DNA from 4 places in the Ensifer sp. ENS11 genome. Region 4 is predicted to be linked to each of the others. Evidence: riboswitches for the same ligand, from Rfam matches in the RefSeq annotation. Region 4 holds a riboswitch; each other region holds the start of a gene.

Region 1 (5,198 bases), on a different contig from region 4:
TTCGCCTCGTTGTCGTAGAGTTCGAGCAGCAGGTCGAAGGCGAAATCCTTCATCTCCTGCCGACGCTCGTTACTCAGCCGCTCCAGGCCCTTCTGGAACTTGTAGCCGATGTAGTAGCCGTGCACCGCTTCGTCGCGGATGATGAGGCGGATCATGTCGGCGGTGTTGGTCAGCTTGGCGCGGCTCGACCAATACATCGGCAGATAGAAGCCGGAGTAGAACAGGAAGCTCTCGAGGAAGACGCTGGCGATCTTGCGCTTCAGCGGATCCGTGGTGCGATACTGCTCGAGAATGAGCGCCGACTTCTTCTGGAGATGTTCGTTCTCCTCCGACCAGCGATAGGCGTCATCGACATCAGGTGTCGAGCAAAGCGTCGAAAAGATCGAGGAATAGGAACGGGCATGCACCGCTTCCATGAAGGAGATGTTGGAATAAACCGCTTCCTCATGGGGCGTGATCGAATCCGCCATCAGTGTCGGTGCGCCGATGCTCGTCTGGATCGTGTCGAGCAGGGTCAGGCCCGTGAACACACGGATCGTCAGCTGCTGCTCTTCCGGCCGCAACGCCGCCCAGGAGGGAATGTCGTTGGAAAGCGGCACCTTTTCCGGCAGCCAGAAATTGCCGGTGAGCCGGTTCCAGACCTCAAGGTCCTTGTCGTCCTCGATACGGTTCCAGTTGATGGCGCGCACGGCTTGCGAGCCCTTGGGCGCCTTGGTCTTCAGTTGGATGTTCATCTTGTTCCCCGGAGTATCAAAGCGCGCAGGAAACGCAGCCCTGCACTTCCGTGCCGGACAGCGCCATCTGACGAAGGCGGATGTAGTAGATCGTCTTGATGCCCTTCTTCCAGGCATGGATCTGCGCGCGGTTGATGTCGCGGGTCGTTGCCGTGTCCTTGAAGAACAAGGTCAGCGAAAGCCCCTGGTCGACATGCTGGGTCGCAGCCGCATAGGTGTCGATGATCTTCTCCGGACCGATCTCATAGGCATCCTGGTAGTAGTCGAGATTGTCGTTGGTCATGAAGGCCGCGGGATAATAGACGCGGCCGATCTTGCCTTCCTTGCGGATCTCGATCTTCGAGACGATCGGGTGGATCGAGGAGGTCGAATGGTTGATATAGGAGATTGAGCCGGTCGGCGGCACCGCCTGCAGGTTCTGGTTGTAGAGGCCGGATGTCATCACCGCCTGCTTGAGTTCCAGCCAGTCTTCCTGCGTCGGGATATCGATGCCTGCGGTTTCGAACAGTTCGCGCACCCGCTCGGTCGCCGGCTTCCATTCCTGTTCGGTGTACTTGTCGAAATAGTCGCCCGAGGCGTATTTCGAGTTCTCGAAGCCCTTGAAGCTCGACCCGCGTTCGACGGCGATGCGGTTGGAGGCGCGGATGGCGTGGTAGGTCACCGTGTAGAAGTAGATGTTGGTGAAATCGACGCCTTCGTCCGAACCGTAATAGACCCGTTCGCGGGCGAGATAGCCGTGCAGGTTCATCTGGCCGAGGCCGATCGCATGGCTGTCGTCATTGCCCTTCTCGACGGAGGGAACCGAGGCGATATGGCTCATGTCGGAGACCGCGGTCAGCGCCCGGATCGATGTCTCGATCGTCTTGCCGAAATCGGACGAATCCATCGCGGCGGCGATATTCAGCGAGCCGAGATTGCAGGAGATGTCCTTGCCCAGGTGCTTGTAGGACAGGTCGTCATTGTACTCGCTGGCTTCGCTGACCTGGAGGATTTCTGAGCAGAGGTTGCTCATGGTGATGCGGCCGGCGATCGGGTTGGCGCGGTTCACCGTGTCTTCGAACATGATGTAGGGATAGCCCGACTCGAACTGGATTTCGGCCAGCACCTGGAAGAACTCGCGCGCCTTGATCTTCTTCTTGCGGATCCGGCTGTCGGCGACCATTTCCCGATATTTTTCCGTGACCGAGATGTCGGTGAAGGCAACGCCGTAGACGCGCTCCACGTCATAGGGCGAGAACAGGTACATGTCCTCGTTGTTCTTGGCGAGTTCGAAGGTGATGTCGGGAACGACGACGCCCAGCGACAGCGTCTTGATACGGATCTTCTCGTCGGCGTTCTCCCGCTTGGTGTCGAGGAAACGCATGATGTCGGGGTGGTGGGCGTTGAGATAGACGGCGCCGGCACCCTGGCGGGCGCCAAGCTGGTTGGCGTAGGAGAACGAATCCTCCAGCAGCTTCATCACGGGAATGATGCCGGACGACTGGTTTTCGATCTGCTTGATCGGGGCGCCGGCCTCGCGGATGTTGGTAAGCGACAGCGCCACGCCGCCGCCGCGCTTCGACAATTGTAGCGCCGAATTAATGCCGCGCGCGATCGATTCCATGTTGTCCTCGACCCTCAGCAGAAAGCAGGAGACGAGCTCGCCGCGCTGCTTTTTGCCGGCGTTGAGGAAGGTCGGGGTCGCCGGTTGGAAGCGACCGGAGATGATCTCGTCGACCATGTCGCGCGCCAGCGCCTCGTCGCCGCGCGCCAGCGTCAGCGCCACCATGCAGACCCGGTCCTCGTAGCGCTCGAGGTAGCGCTTCCCGTCGAAGGTCTTCAGCGTGTAGCTGGTGTAATATTTGAAGGCGCCGAGAAAGGTCGGGAAACGGAACTTCTTGTCATAGGCGTGATCGAACAGGTCGCGCACGAAGTTGAACGAATACTGGTCGAGAACCTCCTGCTCGTAGTAGCCCTCGGTGACGAGGTAATCGAGTTTTTCGCGCAGGTTATGGAAGAACACGGTGTTCTGGTTGACGTGCTGCAGGAAGTACTGCTTTGCCGCCAACCGGTCCTTGTCGAGCTGGATCCGGCCGTCCTCGTCATAGAGGTTCAGCATGGCGTTCAGCGCGTGGTAATCGAGCGCCGATTCCGTCGCCTTCAAGGGGCGTTCGAGTGTTGAGACGTCCAAAATCGTTCCATCCCGTTTTTGACATTGGCGACGTCCTCATCGGTTCCCAACAGTTCGAACCGGTAGAGATAGGGCACCTGGCACTTGGCCGAGATCACGTCGCCGGCGATCCCGTAGGTCGCGCCGAAATTGCTGTTGCCCGCGGCAATCACGCCGCGGATGTGGGAGCGGTTGTCCGCATCGTTGAGAAAGCGGATCACCTGTTTGGGCACGGCGCCCCGGCCGTCGTCGCCGCAATAGGTCGGGACGACGAGCACATAGGGTTCGTGCACGTCGAGCGGCGCGTCGGCCGCGCTGACGGGAATGCGTCTGGCGCGCAGGCCGAGCTTGCCGACGAAGCGATGGGTGTTTTCCGAGCGGGTGGAAAAATAGACGATCAGCCCCATCGCGCCGTACCTCGGCTTCAGGACAGTGCGCTGATCTTGTCGGGGCGGAAGCCTGCCCAGTGCTCCGGACCGGCGATGACGACGGGAACCTGCATGTAGCCAAGGCCCTTGACCGTCTCGAACGCGTCCTGGTCGACCGAAATGTCGATCACCTCGTAATTGACGCCCTGGCGGTCGAGCGCGCGATAGGTTGCGGTGCACTGGACGCAGGCGGGCTTGCTGTAGACGGTGACGTTCATTTCTTCCTCGTTTGGTCGGCTGGATCTGGGCATGAAAAGGCATGCGGATACGCACAAGCGATCCGGCGAAATGCAGGACTGGCAGGATGACCGCTTGCTCGGGTCGAGAAGACCCGGGCGCGGTTGTTCGTCAGATTCGCGGCTTCCCGCGCCTCTTCATTGGCGAATGATAGGAATTCGATGACGCGGACATGACTTCACCCCGAAGTTGAAGACGGCGCTTCCGGGGAGACGTCGAGACGATCAGGCAGGTTTCATCCTGCCCCATGCACACCTCTGACCTCTCCGGACACCCCGCCCGTGGACGTTTATCGATCGAGGCAGGTCTCCTGGCTCACGGGTCGGTGCTTCTGTCCGGACCTTCCCGATGCATCATGCTTCAGTGGCCGAATGCTGGACAGTTGCTCGCCGTTTACAGTTGCGGGGGCAGCCACGGCTTAGCCAAGCGAAATCGCTACGACGGCACCGTATTCCCATCTTCGCTCCCAATCCTTGCGAATCGGGAGAACCTCGAACACTAGATATAGTATATGTCGGGAAAATTGCGTCAATAGGTTCCATGTCGAAGCCACCTGGGAGGCGGACAATATTTTTTCGGGTGTGGATAGCGGGGAGTAAACGACAAGTGTCGGCGAAGCCTGTGGATGGAGAGCCGTCATTGACAGCTCTGCTGAAATCCTCAAGCCGCGAAGGCGGGAACAGGACGATTGTCCCCGTCGACTGCCACCATGATGAAGGCGCCATGGGCAGTCAGGGTCTGTTTCGCTCCCGTCAAATCCTCTGACCACAATTCGACATCGACCGTCGTCGAGCTCCGTCCGGTGCGCACAATCCTGGCGACAAGCTCGATGATCGAGCCAACGGTGATCCGGTGCTTGAAATCGATGCGCTGGCAGGAGGCGAGCACTGTCGTCTTGCGGCTCGCCCGTGTCGCCGCGCCGAAGGCGGCCTTGGTCATCTGCGCCAGCGCGTCGCCGCCAAACATGGCGCCGAAGCTGTTGGCCTGATCCGGAAAGACGATATCGACCATGCGCACGGCATCGTCTTTTGGCGCTCCGATCGCATCGGTGTCGAGAGAAGGCAACGACCAGCCGGCGCCCTTGCCCTCCGGCATCGCGACCATGGTGAACTGGCCGCGGGCGCACAGATCGCGGGTGCCGGCCGTCAGATCTTCCGCGATCATATCGACTTCGACGACCATCGAACGCCGCCCGACCCGGATCGGGCGGCCGCTGCAGCTGACGATATGGCCGATGTGGGCGGGGCCGCGGAAGTCGACGCGATCGCAGGAGGCGGTGACGAAGGGAACGCGGCCGTGGCGCGTGGCGACGATGAAGGCGGTCCGGTCCATGAGTGCGAGGCCCGCACGGCCGAAGAGCGTGCCGTGGTGATTGGTGTCGCCGGGAAAGACGATGTCGATCAAGGTGGCGGGCGCCGGGGTTTCCCCCGGCGCCTTCTCGATATTGCTATCGTCCGTCATGCGTTTGCGGCCTCTTGCCGGCCGGCAGTGAAGGATTGGCGCAGCGTTTGCGCCGCCGCGACCATGTTGACGAGCGCCGGGCGAACTTCCTCCCACCGCCTTGTTTTCAGCCCACAATCCGGATTGACCCAGATCTGCGCCGGCGTCAGACCGTCGGTCGCCTGTTCGATCAGATGCACCATCTCGTTG
Region 2 (5,198 bases), on a different contig from region 4:
CGCGACGATCCGGAGAAGATCACCTGCAGCACCGGCGCGCCGGTTGATTCCAACACGGTCGGCTGCCTGTCGGCACCGGGCGAGGAAACGGCAAAGCCGGTGGCGTTCATCACCACGTCGGGTGCCGCCTCGGAAAAAATCGATTGCAGCGTGCCGACCGAAACGGCATCCTTGAGGCTGGAGACAAACAGCGGCAACACGCGCATGCCTTCGGCGGCAAGCGCCTCGATCAGCGCTTCGACCGGCCGGGTCTCGCCGCTCTGGACCAGGGCGCGATAAAAGCAGATCCCGACTGTCGGGGGTTCGAATCCCTCCCCCGCGACCATCCGCTCTTGGACACGTGCCTTCCATTCGCTGACGCCGATGACGCCCGCGCCCGGCCACCAGATGCCGGCCTTGAGCAGCGGTTTTGCCGGCTGCGGCTTTTCCGCGTCTGAGATCAACGCCTCGGCGTAGTCGAGGAACAGGCCGGCATTGTCAGCGCCGCCCTCGGTGAAATAGGCCCAGAGGCGCTGGCGGTCGTCGGCCTCAACGGTCGAAAACGGCTCGAGGCCGGGATCGGGCTTGTCGTCGCCGGGCAGCACCGCGATCTGGAAGCGGTGGGTGACGGCGGCGGCATGCAATGCTTCCAGCACATAACGGAAATAGCTGGCGCCACCGAGCGGCCTGACCACGATGAGTTTTGCATGCCTTGCCGTGCGCTCGACATAGGTGTCGACCGACATCGGGTGCATCAGGTTCATCAGGCTGGCGATGCGCAGGCTCAGCTCCCCGTCGCGCCGGCCATGGGCCGCCGCGATCGACGAAAGCTCGGTGTCGGCGGCCGACAGGAAAAGCACGTCGGCCGGCGTTTGCCCCAGGTCGATCGCCTCGTTGCCGTCGGCGATCGTTCCTTTCTGGGCGAGAAGCAGATGCATGTTTCTGTCCGTTCGAGCAATTCCAGGAAAAGCGTGAAATGGCTTTCCTGGAATTGCGTTGCTTCAAGGAGTTAGGCGAGTGCGGTGATGGCGGCGCGCACCGCAGCTTCGTCCATGTCGTGCAGGCCGATGACGACGAGGCGCGTACCGCGCTTCTCGCCAGCCGCCCAGGCACGGTCGTAATACTGGTCGATGCGGGCGCCAACGGCCTGGATCAGCAGGCGCATCGGCTTGCCGGGCACGTCGGCAAAGCCCTTGAGGCGCAGCACGTCATGCTCTGATATCACGCCCTTGAGGCGATCGATGAAACCTGCCGGATCGGCAATCGCGCCGAGCTCGACGACGAAGCTGTCGAACTCGTCATGAGAGTGCTCCTCGCCGGCCTCATGTTCCATCTCGTGGTGAGACTTGCGGTTGGCGATATCGCTTTCCGTGCCGACGCCGAGGCCGAGCAGGATGGCAGCGGCAACTTCGCCGTTCTTCGCCTCGATCATTGTTGGCTTGCGGTTAGTGCGCGAAGCGACCTCGTCGCGCACGGCCTTGAGGCCGGAGGCGTCGATCAGATCGGTCTTGTTGAGCACGATCAGGTCGGCGGCGGTCAACTGGTCCTCGAACAGTTCCTCGATCGGGCTTTCGTGGTCGAGATTGTCGTCCTCGACACGCAACGCATCGACCTTGTCATGGTCGTCGGCAAAACGGCCGGCGGCAACGGCGGCACTGTCGACCACGGTGACGACGCCATCGACGGTGACTTCGCTGCGGATATCAGGCCAGTTGAAGGCGGCGATCAGCGGCTGCGGCAAAGCGAGGCCCGAGGTTTCAATGATGATATGGTCAGGACGATTTTCGCGCTCGAGCAGCTTGGTCATGGTCGGGATGAAATCATCGGCAACCGTGCAGCAGATGCAGCCATTGGTAAGCTCAATGATATCGTCTTCCGAGCAGGCTTCTGCGCCGCAGCCCTTCAGCACGTCGCCGTCGACGCCGAGATCGCCGAACTCGTTGATGATGAGCGCAATGCGCTTGCCATCGGCGTTCTGCAGCAGATTGCGGATCATCGTCGTCTTGCCGGCACCGAGGAAGCCGGTGATGACGGTCGCCGGGATCTTGCCCTGGTTGGCTCTGGCAGTGGTCATGGATCAACCCTTCATTTTCAGCGGCAATCCGGCCGCGACAAAGTAAACTTCCGCGGATTTCTCCGCAACGATCTGGTGAAGCCGGCCGGCATGGTCGCGGAAATCGCGGACCATGCGGTTCTCGGGCACGATGCCGAGGCCGACTTCGTTGGAAACAAGGATGAGGCGCGCCCGCGCCTCCGGCAGGAAAGCGGCAAGGGCCGCGAACTCTGCCGCCATGTCGCGCCCTTCCATCATCAGGTTGGTGACCCACAGCGTCAGGCAGTCGACGAGCACCACGCGGTTCTCGTCATCGATGCGCGTCAGCAGCGAAACGAGGTCGAGCGGCTCTTCATGCGTCGTCCAGCCTTCGCCGCGCCTTGCCCGGTGATGGTCGATGCGCTCGCGCATCTCGTCGTCCCAGGCACGGCCGGTCGCGACATAGTGCATGCCGAGCCCGGAGGCTTCGACGAGCCTTTCGGAAAAGCTGGATTTGCCGGAACGGGCACCGCCGAGGACCAGAACCGGCCCGGCATGGGAAATGCTCATGTGCGTTGCAGCCTCACGCGCTTGGTCGCGAATTCGAGCGGCAACAGGATTTCACCGCGCCGACGGCGCGTTCGGGAAACGATCGATGAGCCAAGACAACCTCCGTGATGGCGTGGGAAGCGGGCTTCCCTTCGGGCGGAATGCCCCTGTCGGACGGCAGGTCTCCTGGCTCACGGCGTCACGAGTCCACCACATCGCGCCCCGCGTGATCACGCGAAGACCGATGCTTGGGCCCGAACGGCCCGCCTCACCTTCCCGGCGTTTTCTGGTTTCGTGAAAGGCGGACGATTCGTAGAAGAAGAGGCGTCCAACCCGGCTGATCACGAAGCCACGCCAGTGGCTTTTCCGGCTGAATTCCAAACCGCCTTCGATTGCCCCATGCAATCGAAAGGAAGCCGGCTATCAGCCCGATGGCGAACCCTGACCGTTCTACAGTCGCGGGGTCGGCTGCGATAAGGATGCCCGATTTGGGTCCATCCGTCACATTCCCAATTATTCCCCCGCATCGCCACGATCCGGGGAAACCATCCAACGTCAGATGATTAGGAAGCGGGCGCCGCAAAGTCAATCGACGCGTGCGACACGCCACCCGTCGAGATGCGGCGCGCGACAATTTGCCGGCAGCAGGCCGCAAAGGCCACTCCTGCATGTTTTTATCCTTAGATGGTATTCGACCTAAGGATAAAAACATGCAGCAATTCAAAGTGTTACAGCGACCTTTGCGCGTCCAGTAAGACGCGCGGCGCTGTAGTCGACGTCGGAGCGGACGCTCCACGGCAACTGAACTTTATTTTAGCAACGTCAGATATTGCGATAGAGTAGCCGAAAGTCGTTTCGATTATCCGGAAGGCAGATGGAACGCAGGCTCACCGCCGTGATGATTGCCGACGTTTCCGGCTATGGACTGCTCACCCAAGCCGACGAAGAGGGTACGTGTGCCCGCTTTCAGGCCGATCTGCACGGCCTGTTCGAACAAAGGATTGCCGCACATCGCGGGCGGTTGATCAAGACCATGGGCGACGGGTTATTGGTCGAGTTCCAGAGTGTCGTCGAGGCGGTCCGTTGTGCGGTGGAGGTTCAGCGCGCGAAATCCGAAAGCCGCGGCTCCGATCAGGGTCGACTGGAATTCCGCATCGGCATCAATCTTGGCGACGTCATCGTTGAAGGCGACGACATTCACGGCGATGGAGTGATCATTGCCGAGCGCCTGCAGAGCCTCGCCGAACCGGGTGGGATCATCATCTCCGGCACCGCCTACGACCAGGTCGAGAAGCACCTCGATGTCGGCTTCGTCTTTCTCGGCGAACAACGCCTGAAGCATATCGAAAAGCCGGTGCGGACTTACCGGCTGGGGCTGAACGAAGCCCGCCCCGGCAGCGTAAAGGTCGCTGGGCGCCACGCGAAGCGCTGGGCGGCACTCGTTACGTCTGCTGTCGTGCTCGGCGCTGCTGCCGGCGTGGCCTGGTGGCGGCCCTGGGAGTCGCCTGTGGAAACGGTCCAGATACAACCACCGAACCTGACCGCGCCGGACAAGCCGTCGATCGCGGTGCTTCCGTTTGCCAACGTGAGCGACGATCCCAGGCAGGAGTATTTCGCCGATGGCATGACCGATGGCCTTGTCACCGAGCTGGCTCAGGTATCCGGCTTGTTCGTTATCGCGCGTAACTCGACCTTCACCTACAAGGGCAGGGCGGTGACACCCAGGCAGGTGTCCAAGGAACTCGGTGTCCGATACGTCCTCGAAGGCAGTGTGCAGCGTGCCGGAGAACAGCTACGGATCAATGCTCAGCTCATAGATTCTCTCAGCGGCGGCCACGTTTGGGCCGGCAAGTTCGACGGTTCACTTTCCGATGTCTTTGCGCTGCAGGACGAAGTGATGCGCGGCATTGCCGACGCGCTTGCGCTTCGGTTGAATCCTGACGAGCAGATGGCCTTCGGACGCAAGGAAACGACGGTCCCGGCGGCCTTCGATGCGTTCCTGCGCGGCTGGGAGCATCACCGGCGCACGACCCCCGAAGATTTTGCAAAGGCAGTGCCTTTTTTCGAGCAGGCGATTGCGCTCGATCCTGCCTATGGACGAGCCTATGCCGCCGCCGCCATGGTCTACGCGCGCGTCTACCTGTGGCGTTGGCATTATCGGCTTGATATCTCGCGGATCGAAGCTAGAGCCAAGGCGCTACAATTTCTAAGGACCGCGCAGAAACACAAAACAGCGCTCGCCTATCAGGCGGCCGCTCTCCTGTCCGAAGCGGCCTGGCAGCATGCCGATGCGCTCGCCGAACTCAAGGAAGCGATCGCGCTCGAACCCGGCGATTCCTGGAGCTACGCGCTGACGGCCTTCGTGCTGACCTCCGCCGGCCGCCCAGCGGAGGCCCTGCCCTATATCCGTACGGCCATGCGCCTCGATCCGCACTCTCCGTCCTTCTTCATTTACGTTCTTGGACTGACGCAGTTCAGCCTGGAGGATTTCGAGGCGTCGGTGGCTGCGGTGAAGCGCAGCATCGAACTCAATCCTCAGGATGACGGTTCTTTCCTTCTTCTCGCCTCCGCTTACGCGCACCTCGGCCGGAACACGGAAGCGCAGGCAGCGATCACTCGTTTCAACGCGCTTCGCCTC
Region 3 (5,198 bases), on a different contig from region 4:
GGGCTTCTTCGCCCTGTTCGTGCTGTTTCTCTACGGGCCGTTGTCGGCGGTGCTGATCCTGTCCTTTCAGGGGCCGAATGGCGGTCTCACATTTCCGTTGAACGGACTATCGCTGCACTGGTTCTACAATCTCTTCGAGAAACAGGCGGTCGGCGACTTCGGCGCGTCCTTCCGCCGCTCATTCACGCTGGGACTGATGGTGATGGTGGTCAACGTCGTCGTGGCGCTCCTCGCCGGCCTTGCCTTTCGCCACCGCTTCAAGGGGGCGACGGCCCTCTTCTACCTGACCGTTGCCAGCCTGGTCGTGCCCTCGATCATCATCTCGCTCGGGATCGGTGTCGTCTTCCAGCAGTTTGGCCTGAAGCCCGCCTGGTATTCCTCCGGCTTCGGCGCACATCTTACCTGGACCCTACCCTTTGGCGTCTTGATCATGTTTGCCGTCTTCAACCGCTTTTCGCCGGCCTATGAAGAGGCGGCCCGCGATCTCGGCGCCACCCCGTGGCAGACGTTTCGGCATGTGGTGCTGCCGATGATAGCGCCGAGCCTGATCGGGGTCGGCCTCTTCGGCTTCACCCTTTCCTACGACGAGTTCGCCCGTACACTGATGACCTCGGGCAGCTACAACACCCTGCCATTGGAAATCTACGGAATGACCACCAATGTGACGACGCCGGTGCTTTACGCGCTGGGCACGGTCACGACGCTCTTCTCCTTCACCACCATCCTCGTCGCGCTTGCCGTCATTCTGACGCTTCGTCGGCGGCAGGTAAAAATGAGCTAGGTTCGATGCGCATTCTGATCGTCAATCCGAACACCACCCTATCCATGACCGAGAAGGCGGCGGCCGCAGCCCGCGCCGTCGCGGGCCCGAACACGGAGATCATCGCGAGGACGTCCAAGTCCGGACCGGCTTCGATCGAAGGCCACTATGATGGCGCGATCGCGCTTCCGGGCGTGCTCACCGAAATCCGGGACGGCGAAGCGGCAGGCGCCAACGCCGCCGTCATCGCATGCTTCGACGATACTGGTCTGGAAGCAGCCCGCGCGCTTGCCCGCATCCCCGTGGTCGGGCTTTGCGAATCCGCTGTGGCGACGGCCGCCATGCTTGCTCAGCGTTTCACCGTCGTAACCACACTCGAGCGGTCGCGTGTGCTTATCGAGAACCTGGTCATACGCTATGGGATGAGTGCCCGGACGAAGGTTCGCGCTGCGGACATCCCGGTGCTGCAGCTTGAGGACAAGGCTTCGCCCGCGTTGGCGAAGCTGCGATGCGAAATCGAGCTGGCGCTCGTTGAGGACGGCGCCGAGGCGATCGTGCTTGGCTGCGCCGGGATGGCCGATCTTGCGCGCGCACTTCAAGCCGAATACGGCGTTCCGGTCATTGATGGCGTATCGGCAGCCGTCAAGCAGGCCGAGGCGTTGGTGTCGCAAGGACTGACGACCAGCAAGCGCGGCTCCTATGCTCCGCCGCTCAGCAAATCTTATTCAGGTCTTATGAGCGCGCTCGCACCGATCTCGGCTTGAGACCGTACCGAGGGAAGCTCTCCGGCCACGGCGGCCAGCTGCGCGTTCGATGTGGCGGCTTCGGCAATGATCCACTCGCGAAACACCTGGATCTTGTTCTGCCGCCGGTGGCTTTGCGGATAGACCAGCCAATAGGCACGGCCATCCCTGACCACATGGTTGAACGGCCGGACGAGTTTTCCGCTGCGAAGCTCCTCAATCACAAAGGTGGAGACGACCATGGCAATGCCATGATCGAGCAATGTGGTGGCCACATCCATTGCCTGGACGTCGAAGATCAGCTCAGTGCCATTGCTGGCCGGCGGTTCCACGCCCGCTTCGGTCATCCAGCGCCGCCACCAGCTGGCGTTGCCGAAGCGCCTCACCGTGAGAACGTCGGCCGGATCCTTCAGCTGATGTTTTTCCAGGAACGTCGGCGTACAGACGGGCATGTATTCGATCGGGAAAAGAGGAAACACTTCATTGCCCGACCAGTCGCCGTTGCCGCTGCGCACCACGAGATCAATCGCATCGCGCTTGAAGTCGATCAGCTCCGTGGACATGTGCACGCGAATGCTGATGTTTGGATGGGCTGTCTGAAACGAGGCGAGCCTGGAACCAAGCCAACTTGAGACGACGGTTGGCAGTACCGAGATGTGCAGGTGATGCTCGGTCTTGTCGGCAATCTCGGAGAACGCCGTACCCAGTAGATCGAGCGCCTCGGTCACCTTCGGCGCAAGCTGCCGTCCGGCAGCCGTCAAGCGCACTTCCCGCGGCAGACGGACAAACAGCGGCGTGCCGGTGCGGTCCTCCAGCAGTCGGATTTGATAGCTGACAGCGGCTTGCGTCATGCCGAGCTCCTGCGCCGCGCGGGTGAAACTCAAGTGCCTGGCTGCGGCCTCGAACGCGCGCACCGCACTCATGGGGGGAATCTTGCTCATGAAGTGAGATAAGCATTCTTTATGGCAGCATGCGAGAAATCGCTTTGCGCGAAACCACCAAAATCCTCAATTTTCTCGCGAACACATCACCACAGAACTGAAGGGGTTAGCAATGCTTAGCGCACTGCGATCGATCATCCTCCACGTCTGGACTTCGGCCAAGAGAGCTGCCGACGCCACGACGACCATCGATACATTCAGCGAGTTCCAACTGAGGGACATCGGCCTGACGCGAGACAATGACAGCATCCGGGCGCGCGCGGGCGATGTTGCTGATCCGTGGCAGCACGTAGCGGGCTCTGATCCGGGCGGTGCCCTTTCGCCGCAGACGCCAAATGATGAAGTCGCGTCGCCGCCCTCGCGACAAGCTTTCGACCTCGGCCGAATGGAGAAAATAAAGACATAAACATTTCTTTATACGATTGACGCCGTCGACTTTGCGGGGCATTGTCGAACAATCGTGGTTCTGCGGCTCGTCTGACGACAGGCCGGAGCTAAGAGGGAATTCGGTGCGGCGCTGCAAGGCGCTCATGCCGGAGCTGCCCCCGCAACTGTAAGCGGCGAGCGGTCGTCCAATGATGTCACTGAGGGAGACGCCTCGGGAAGACGGGACGGTTCGTGTTGACCCGCAAGCCAGGAGACCTGCCGCGATAGATAACGTCCACGGGCGGGGTGTCCGATGTGTCGCCTTGACGAGCGAGCCAGTCTCGGTCGTGGATGCGTCGCATTCAAAGCCTTGCCCACAACCTTCGGGGTAAGGAAATGACCATCAAGACAGCCAATCTCGGCTTTCCACGTATCGGCAGCCACCGTGAACTGAAGTTCGCGCTGGAGCGTTATTGGGCCGGCAAGATCGAGAGACAGGACCTGCTCGACGTCGCCGCCAGGCTGCGGGCCGAAAACTGGGCCGCGCAAAAGGCGCGTGGGATCCAGATCATTCCATCGAACGACTTCTCGCTTTACGACCAGGTTCTCGACACATCAGTGCTGGTTGGTGCGGTGCCACCGGCCTATGGCTGGAAGGGCGGCCCGGTCGACCTCGACGCCTATTTCGCCATGGCGCGCGGTTCGACGACTGCCGCCTGCGCGTCCGGTTGCACGCATGGCGGGCCCGACGGGGGCAACCAGGCGCTGGAGATGACCAAGTGGTTCGACACGAACTACCACTACATGGTTCCGGAATTCGCGGAGGATCAGCGCTTCGAGCTGACGAGCAATGCGCCGCTTGACGCCTTCCTCGAAGCCAAGGCGCTCGGGCATGTCACCCGCCCTGTCGTCCTCGGCCCCGTCACCTTCCTGAAACTGGGCAAGGCGCTTGCCGGCGGATTCGACACCATCAATCTGATCGAGCGGCTGCTGCCTGTTTATACGAAGCTTCTCACCGAGCTTGGGGAAGCCGGCGTCGAATGGGTGCAGATCGACGAGCCATGCCTGGTGCTCGATCTCACTGAGCGGGAACGCCAGGCGCTGGCGCTGACCTACCAGACGTTCGCCTCGGAACTTCCGCAGTTGAAAATCATGCTCGCGACCTATTTCGGCGCGGTCAGTGACAACATGCCGACAGCCCTTTCGCTGCCGGTTGCCGGGCTGCATGTCGACCTCGTGCGGGCGCCGCAACAGCTCGACTTGCTACTTCAGACGGTACCGGCACAGCTTGTGCTGTCGCTCGGCGTCGTCGATGGCCGCAATGTGTGGCGTACCGATCTTGCCGGCCTCTTCCGCCGGCTGCAGCCGTTGATCGAGGCGCATGGCCGCGATCGTATCGAGCTTGCACCATCGTGCTCGCTGCTGCATGTGCCAATCGACCTCGATCTCGAACGAGCGCTCGATCCGGAGCTCGTCTCCTGGCTTGCCTTCGCCCTGCAGAAGCTGGACGAACTCAGCCTGCTTGCCCGCGCATTCGAGCCGGGCCTGGCCAATCCCGAGCAGGTCTTTGCAAAATCGATTGCTGCGGTCGAGGCACGGCTGACCTCGCTCAAGGTCCACGATCCACTCGTTGCCGGACGCTTGAAGAACCTGACGGCAGCAGACAGCCGCCGTCAATCGAGTTTTGCAACGCGCCGGCGGCGGCAGGAAGACAGGCTGGCACTGCCGCTCTTCCCGACGACGACGATCGGCTCCTTCCCGCAGACGTCAGAGGTGCGCCAGGCACGATCGCTGCATGCCAAGGGCGAGCTCAGCTATGTCGACTACCTCGCCTACCTGCGCCAGGAGACGGAGAAGGCCGTGCGCTGGCAGGAGGAAATCGGCATCGAGGTGCTGGTGCACGGCGAATTCGAGCGCAACGACATGGTGCAGTATTTCGGCGAGCAGCTCTCCGGCTATGGGTTCACTCAGAGCGGTTGGGTGCAGAGCTACGGCTCGCGCTACGTACGCCCGCCGATCATCTTCGGCGATGTCTCGCGCCCGAACCCGATGACGGTCGATTGGGCAACCTATGCGCAGTCGCTGACGGACAAGCCGATGAAGGGCATGCTCACCGGCCCGGTGACGATGCTGCAATGGTCGTTCGTGCGCGACGACCTGCCCCGGTCGATCGTATGCCGGCAGATCGCACTGGCGCTGCGCGACGAAGTCACCGACCTGGAAACGGCCGGTATCGCCGTGATCCAGATCGACGAACCGGCGCTGCGCGAGGGACTGCCACTGAGACAGGCCGATCGAAAGGCCTATCTCGACTGGGCGGTCGAGTGCTTCCGCATCAGCGCCTCCGGCGTCGGTGACGAAACCCAGATCCACACCCACATGTGCTAC
Region 4 (5,198 bases):
CGTAGCCGGTATTGTCTTTCTTCAGCCGGCGCAGCCCGTCCCAGATCTCGCCGGTCGGCAGAACCACTTCGAGGCCGAGGCAAAGCTGGCGCATGTTGCCATAGGCTAACACTGCGGTGCCGCCGGCATTGGTCGAGAGGTTGCCGCCGATGCGGGCCGAGCCTTCCGACCCGAGCGACAGCGGAAACAGTCGATCGTTATCATCGGCCGCCTTCTGGATATCGGCAAGGATGCAGCCGGCGTCGGCAACGATGACATTGCCGACGGGGTCGATGTCGCGAATCCGGTTCAGCCTCTGCAGCGACAGGACGATATCGGCCTTGCCCTCGCGCGGGATCTGACCCGCCACATGGCCGGTGTTACCGCCTTGCGGAACGATTGCCGTTCGGGTCGCGCTTGCAAGCTTCATGATGCGCGACACCTCCTCGACCGAACCGGGGCGAAGCACCATCGGGGTGGTGCCCTTGTAGAGCCCGCGGGATTCGATGAGGTAGGGCGCGAGGTCCGCCGGGTTCGTCAAGGCATTGGCGCTGCCGACGATGTCGATGAAGGAGGCGATCAGTTCGGGAGAGGGGAGCGTCGTCGTCATGGCCCTGCCTTCGCAAATGCGCCCGACGGCGCTACTGCATAATTCCTTAAATCGGAATCGAATTAAGGACAAAATTATGCAGCGGGTTTAGAGCGTTACAGCGTCCTTTGCGCGTCATATTTGACGCACGGCGCTGGAAAAGTGCCTGTCGGTCAGTCTCTGGGGGCGGCAGCACGCTGCAGCCGGTCGAGGATCGCCTCTCCCAACCCTTCCGAAGGGATGGGGCCGAAGGCGATGGTTGCGGAGCCGCTGGCATCCGCCCTCTTCATATAGTCGAAAAGATTGGCAGCTGCCTCGCGCAGGCTGCCTGCCGGGCTGAGGTCGAGTACGATCGCGGCGTGCTCTTCGCCGGGGAGCGACGCATTGCCGAACCGGATCAGCGCTTCTCCCGGACGCACGTCGGCGGCGTCGAGCCGGACAGCTGCGCCCGGCGCGTAGTGCGAGGCGAGCATGCCCGGGGCCTCGATAGTCGCTCCGGCGCTCTGCGGCCTCGAGACGGTAAGGCCGGTCAGCCTTTCGATTTCGAAGACGTCGAGACCGCCCGGACGCAGCAGGCGCAGCGCGCCGTCCTCGACCTTGATGATCGTCGATTCAAGCCCGATCTCCGCAGAGCCGGCGTCGAGAATGAGCTTGAGGCGCGGCCCGAGATCGGCTTCCACATGGGCAGCGCTTGTGGGACTGATCTTGCCCGACGTATTGGCGCTCGGTGCGGCGAGCGGGCGGCCGAAGCGGGCAATCACCCGACGTGAAAAGCCATCAGGCATGCGGATGCCGAGCGTGTCGAGGCCGGCCGAGGCAAGCGCGTGCACGGTGCTTGTTGTGCGCTGGGGCAGGATCAACGTCAGCGGGCCGGGCCAGAACGCTTCGGCCAGGCGCCGCGACAACGAATCGAATGTCACATGGGCTTCAGCCATCGCCATGTCTGACACATGCGATATCAGTGGGTTGAAGCGTGGACGCCCCTTCATCTCATAAATACGGCTGATCGCATCGGGATTGGTGGCGTCCGCTGCCAGGCCGTAGACCGTCTCGGTCGGAATCGCGACGGGCTCGCCTTCGGCAAGCACCGCACAGGCACGCTCGATCGCCCGTTCCGGCTCGGTCCGTGTATCGATGATTTCGGCCATGTCGCTTCCGTTTCCCTTTCCGAGGCTTCCTTAAAGGAGCCACGGTGAAAACAGAACGATTTTCTTCAGGCAACCGGGTCTGCGCTTCAGAGGCTGCGAATGATGCGCTTCAATGCCTCGTCGCGCGCGCCGAGCATCAGCACGTTCTTGAGCGCGACTTTCGGGTCGTCGGTACGAAAGAGCAGCCCGTTGTCGCGAACGCTGCGATTGATGGTCATCTGCCCCTCTGGCGCATCGGGCTCGATGGCAACGGCGAAGTACATTCGGGAATAGCCGGTCTGGATGCGTTCGAAGAAGTGTTTCTCGTCGCCGAGGTCACAGAAGAAGTTGGCGAAATAGAACGACCAGGTGACGTCCTTGGACGGGGCGAGATGTGTTCTCGCCGCCGTGACATGGCAATAGCCGAGATGCGGCCGACCGGTGAGCGTGCGGTGGAAGATCATCTTGGGAAACTGGATCGAGGTATGGAAGCCGTTCATCCGCTTGTGCGTCGTTTCGCCGGCGGTCGTCAGCTTGTGGGCGGTGCGCTCGGCAACCTCGTCATAGCTCAGATAACGCCGCTCGCGCTGCGACCATTGACGCCTTTCTATGCGGCCGGTGCGCAGGAACTCGGTGTGGACCGCTGTCTTCGGAGCGATCGTTGGCAGCTTCTCGGCTGCGGCGTCGTAGTATTTGAGCTTTGCCATGAACTTCAATGCGCTGTTTGCCGGTTCGGCCGGTTTCTCCGTCAGGCGACGCTAATGCATTATGGTTAATGGAAGATTTCACTCGCGTCGGTGGGCCTTGCCCCGCGTCACGGGAAGACATGTCGCAAAATGGCGAAGGATCCGCGCTTTCTCGCAAGCCTTGCCGGAAAAAGCGACAATTGCTCAATCCTTGAGCTATCCTATTGTTTACAATGAAAAATGATCAATCACAGGGCGTTTGGTGCGCTTGATGTGCTGTGTCGTCTTTCTGGAATCGGATGTCGTTAATCGGCAGCTACGACGATGGCTTCCGCGATTAGATATGCCTACTCAAGGTGCTGTCTTTTAGGGAAGGCGGAGAATTGGGAAGCCGGTCAAAACCCGGCGCTGCCCCCGCAACGGTGGTGGAGCGAAAGCCACGGCACAAAGCCACTGGACGGTTCCGTCCGGGAAGGCGCCGGGCTGGTCCTTGCGGACGGCTCCTGAGCCCGGAAACCAGCCTTGACGCGAACAGACCGTAACGGGTTGCGGCGGGCAGCCGGATCGGAGCCGTCATCGCACAGGCAATGCGCCCGTGCGGGTTCCAGTCCTGCCTCTCCGAAACAAGGCGAACGAGGACAGGACATGGACATCAAGGGCGATATGCTCCGCAAGCTGAAGGGTCGACGCGACGGCTACAGCCTCGACCGGGCCTTCTACATCGACCCCGACTACTACAGGCAGGATCTCGAAAGCATCTGGTACAAGGACTGGTTGTTCATCGGCCACGACTGCGAGATCCCGCGTGCCGGTAACTATTTCACCGTCCAGGTCGGCGATTATCCTGTCATTATCGTTCGCGACCGACAGGGCACGATCCGCGCCCTGCACAATTCCTGCCGTCATCGCGGTTCTCGCGTCTGCGCGCAGCACAAGGGCTCTTCGGCCAAGCTCGTCTGTCCCTATCACCAATGGACCTATGAGCTCGACGGCGCGCTGCTCTTTGCCCGCCAGATGGGCGAGGATTTCGACAAGGCGGCCCACGGCCTGAAGCCGATCCACTGCGAGACCGTCGGCGGTTACATCTTCATCAACCTGTCCGAGCAGCCGATGGATTTCGGCCCGTTCCGCGACATGGTCGCGCCCTATCTTGCGCCGCACCGCCTGGGTGAAACCAAGGTCGCCTTCGAAAGCACGATCATCGAAAAGGGCAACTGGAAACTCGTCTGGGAAAACAACCGGGAGTGCTACCATTGTGCCGCCAACCACCCCGAACTTTGCCGCACCTATCCCGAAGCGCCGACGGCGACCGGTGTGCAGGGCGCCAAGGATGATCCCGTCATTGCCGCGCATTGGGCGAAATGCGAAGCAGCCGGACTGCCGAGCGAGTTCCGGATGTCCGAGACCGGCCAGTTCCGCTCGGCGCGCATGCCGTTGATCGACGACGCCGAGAGCTACACCATGTCCGGCGCCCGCGCCGTGCGGCGGCAACTGTCGGCAGACGTTAGCCAGAAGCATATCGGCACGCTCCTGCTCTTCCATTATCCCTCGACCTGGAACCATGTGCTGGCCGACCACGCCATCACCTTCCGCGTCCTGCCGCTCGGCCCGGAGCTGACGCAGGTGACGACCAAGTGGCTGGTCAACAAGGACGCGGTTGAAGGCGTCGACTACAATCTCGAGCAACTGACGCATGTCTGGACCGAGACCAACGATCAGGACCGCCAGATCGTCGAGGAGAACGCCTTTGGTATTCGCTCGCCGGCCTACCAGTCAGGCCCCTATTCGCCCGAACACGAAGGCGGCGTGATGCAGTTCGTCGAGTGGTATTGCAAGTTCATGGAACAGCGCCTGCAGGGCGAGGCTGCTCCGCTTTCCCGGGTCGCCTGACATGCAGATGGCATCCTCGTTCCATCATTTCGACGAGCTTCATGTCTGGATCGACAGGCAGAACATGCTCGAATGCACATCGGCCGTGATCGAGACCGCCGATGTGATGACCTTTACCTTCCGGGCGGAAAAGCCGGCCTGGTTCCGCTATCTGCCTGGGCAGTTCGTCACGCTCGAGCTGCCGGTCGCCGACGAGCCGGTCATGCGCACCTACACGCTGTCGTCGACGCCCTCCCGGCCGTTGTCGATCGCCGTCACCGTCAAGGCGCAAGCCGATAGCATCGGCACGCGCTGGATGTTCGATCACCTGAAGCCCGGCATGCGGCTGAAGGCGTTCGGTCCGCTCGGCGATTTCAGCTTCGTGCGCCATCCCGGCGAAAAATATCTCTTCATATCGGCAGGCTCCGGCGTCACGCCGATGATGTCGATGACGCGCTGGATGGCGGACTGCGTTCCCGAGACCGACGTCACCTTCATTTCCTGCGCCCGCCGGCCAGACGACCTTCTGTTCCGCTCGGAACTGGAAGTGCTGGCGCGCCAGATGTCCGGGCTAAACCTCGGCTTCGTGGTCGAGGGGCATGAGTCAAGGCACGGATGGCACGGGCTGCGCGGCCGCATCGACGGCGCCAAGCTGCCGCTGCTTGCACCCGACTTCATGGAGCGCACAGTGTTTTGCTGCGGTCCGGAGCCGTTCATGCGCGGCGTGCGCGAGTTGCTGAAGGCGGCCGGTTTCGACATGAGCCGCTATCACGAGGAAAGCTTCCAGCCGGCGGCAGCACCGGCAGCCGAGGAGATAGCAGTCAGGGCAGGGGCGGCAGCCGACGCCGAAGCGCAAGGCGCCAAGGTGGTCTTCACCATGAGCGGCAAGGAGATCGAGGCCAAGCCCGGCCAGACGATCCTGCAGGCGGCGCGGGCCAACGGCGTCAG

The links. A riboswitch is a leader RNA that binds a small molecule or an ion and turns the genes downstream of it on or off. The one in region 4 is predicted to bind cobalamin.
Region 1: linked by a shared signal. The riboswitch ahead of nrdH (glutaredoxin-like protein NrdH) and the one ahead of IB264_RS07065 (aromatic ring-hydroxylating dioxygenase subunit alpha) in region 4 are both predicted to bind cobalamin.
Region 2: linked by a shared signal. The riboswitch ahead of cobU (bifunctional adenosylcobinamide kinase/adenosylcobinamide-phosphate guanylyltransferase) and the one ahead of IB264_RS07065 (aromatic ring-hydroxylating dioxygenase subunit alpha) in region 4 are both predicted to bind cobalamin.
Region 3: linked by a shared signal. The riboswitch ahead of metE (5-methyltetrahydropteroyltriglutamate--homocysteine S-methyltransferase) and the one ahead of IB264_RS07065 (aromatic ring-hydroxylating dioxygenase subunit alpha) in region 4 are both predicted to bind cobalamin.

Annotation. Positions count from the first base shown of each region.
Region 1 covers NZ_JACVAN010000003.1:293,822-299,019, forward strand. The annotation lists gene nrdF (class 1b ribonucleoside-diphosphate reductase subunit beta) at 1-734, opposite strand, end outside; gene nrdE (class 1b ribonucleoside-diphosphate reductase subunit alpha) at 751-2,904, opposite strand; gene nrdI (class Ib ribonucleoside-diphosphate reductase assembly flavoprotein NrdI) at 2,874-3,290, opposite strand; gene nrdH (glutaredoxin-like protein NrdH) at 3,308-3,529, opposite strand; cobalamin riboswitch at 3,831-4,057, opposite strand; gene IB264_RS08435 (acyl-CoA thioesterase) at 4,209-5,009, opposite strand; gene metE (5-methyltetrahydropteroyltriglutamate--homocysteine S-methyltransferase) at 5,006-5,198, opposite strand, start outside.
Region 2 covers NZ_JACVAN010000004.1:102,864-108,061, reverse strand. The annotation lists gene cobN (cobaltochelatase subunit CobN) at 1-917, opposite strand, end outside; gene cobW (cobalamin biosynthesis protein CobW) at 989-2,053, opposite strand; gene cobU (bifunctional adenosylcobinamide kinase/adenosylcobinamide-phosphate guanylyltransferase) at 2,057-2,581, opposite strand; cobalamin riboswitch at 2,719-3,125, opposite strand; gene IB264_RS09760 (adenylate/guanylate cyclase domain-containing protein) at 3,435-5,198, shown strand, end outside.
Region 3 covers NZ_JACVAN010000003.1:299,190-304,387, reverse strand. The annotation lists gene IB264_RS08455 (ABC transporter permease) at 1-781, shown strand, start outside; gene IB264_RS08450 (aspartate/glutamate racemase family protein) at 787-1,524, shown strand; gene IB264_RS08445 (LysR substrate-binding domain-containing protein) at 1,482-2,426, opposite strand; cobalamin riboswitch at 2,889-3,109, shown strand; gene metE (5-methyltetrahydropteroyltriglutamate--homocysteine S-methyltransferase) at 3,207-5,198, shown strand, end outside.
Region 4 covers NZ_JACVAN010000002.1:603,927-609,124, reverse strand. The annotation lists gene IB264_RS07080 (FAD-binding oxidoreductase) at 1-589, opposite strand, end outside; gene IB264_RS07075 (L-threonylcarbamoyladenylate synthase) at 742-1,716, opposite strand; gene IB264_RS07070 (DUF6656 family protein) at 1,803-2,402, opposite strand; cobalamin riboswitch at 2,719-2,921, shown strand; gene IB264_RS07065 (aromatic ring-hydroxylating dioxygenase subunit alpha) at 3,027-4,271, shown strand; gene IB264_RS07060 (hybrid-cluster NAD(P)-dependent oxidoreductase) at 4,273-5,198, shown strand, end outside.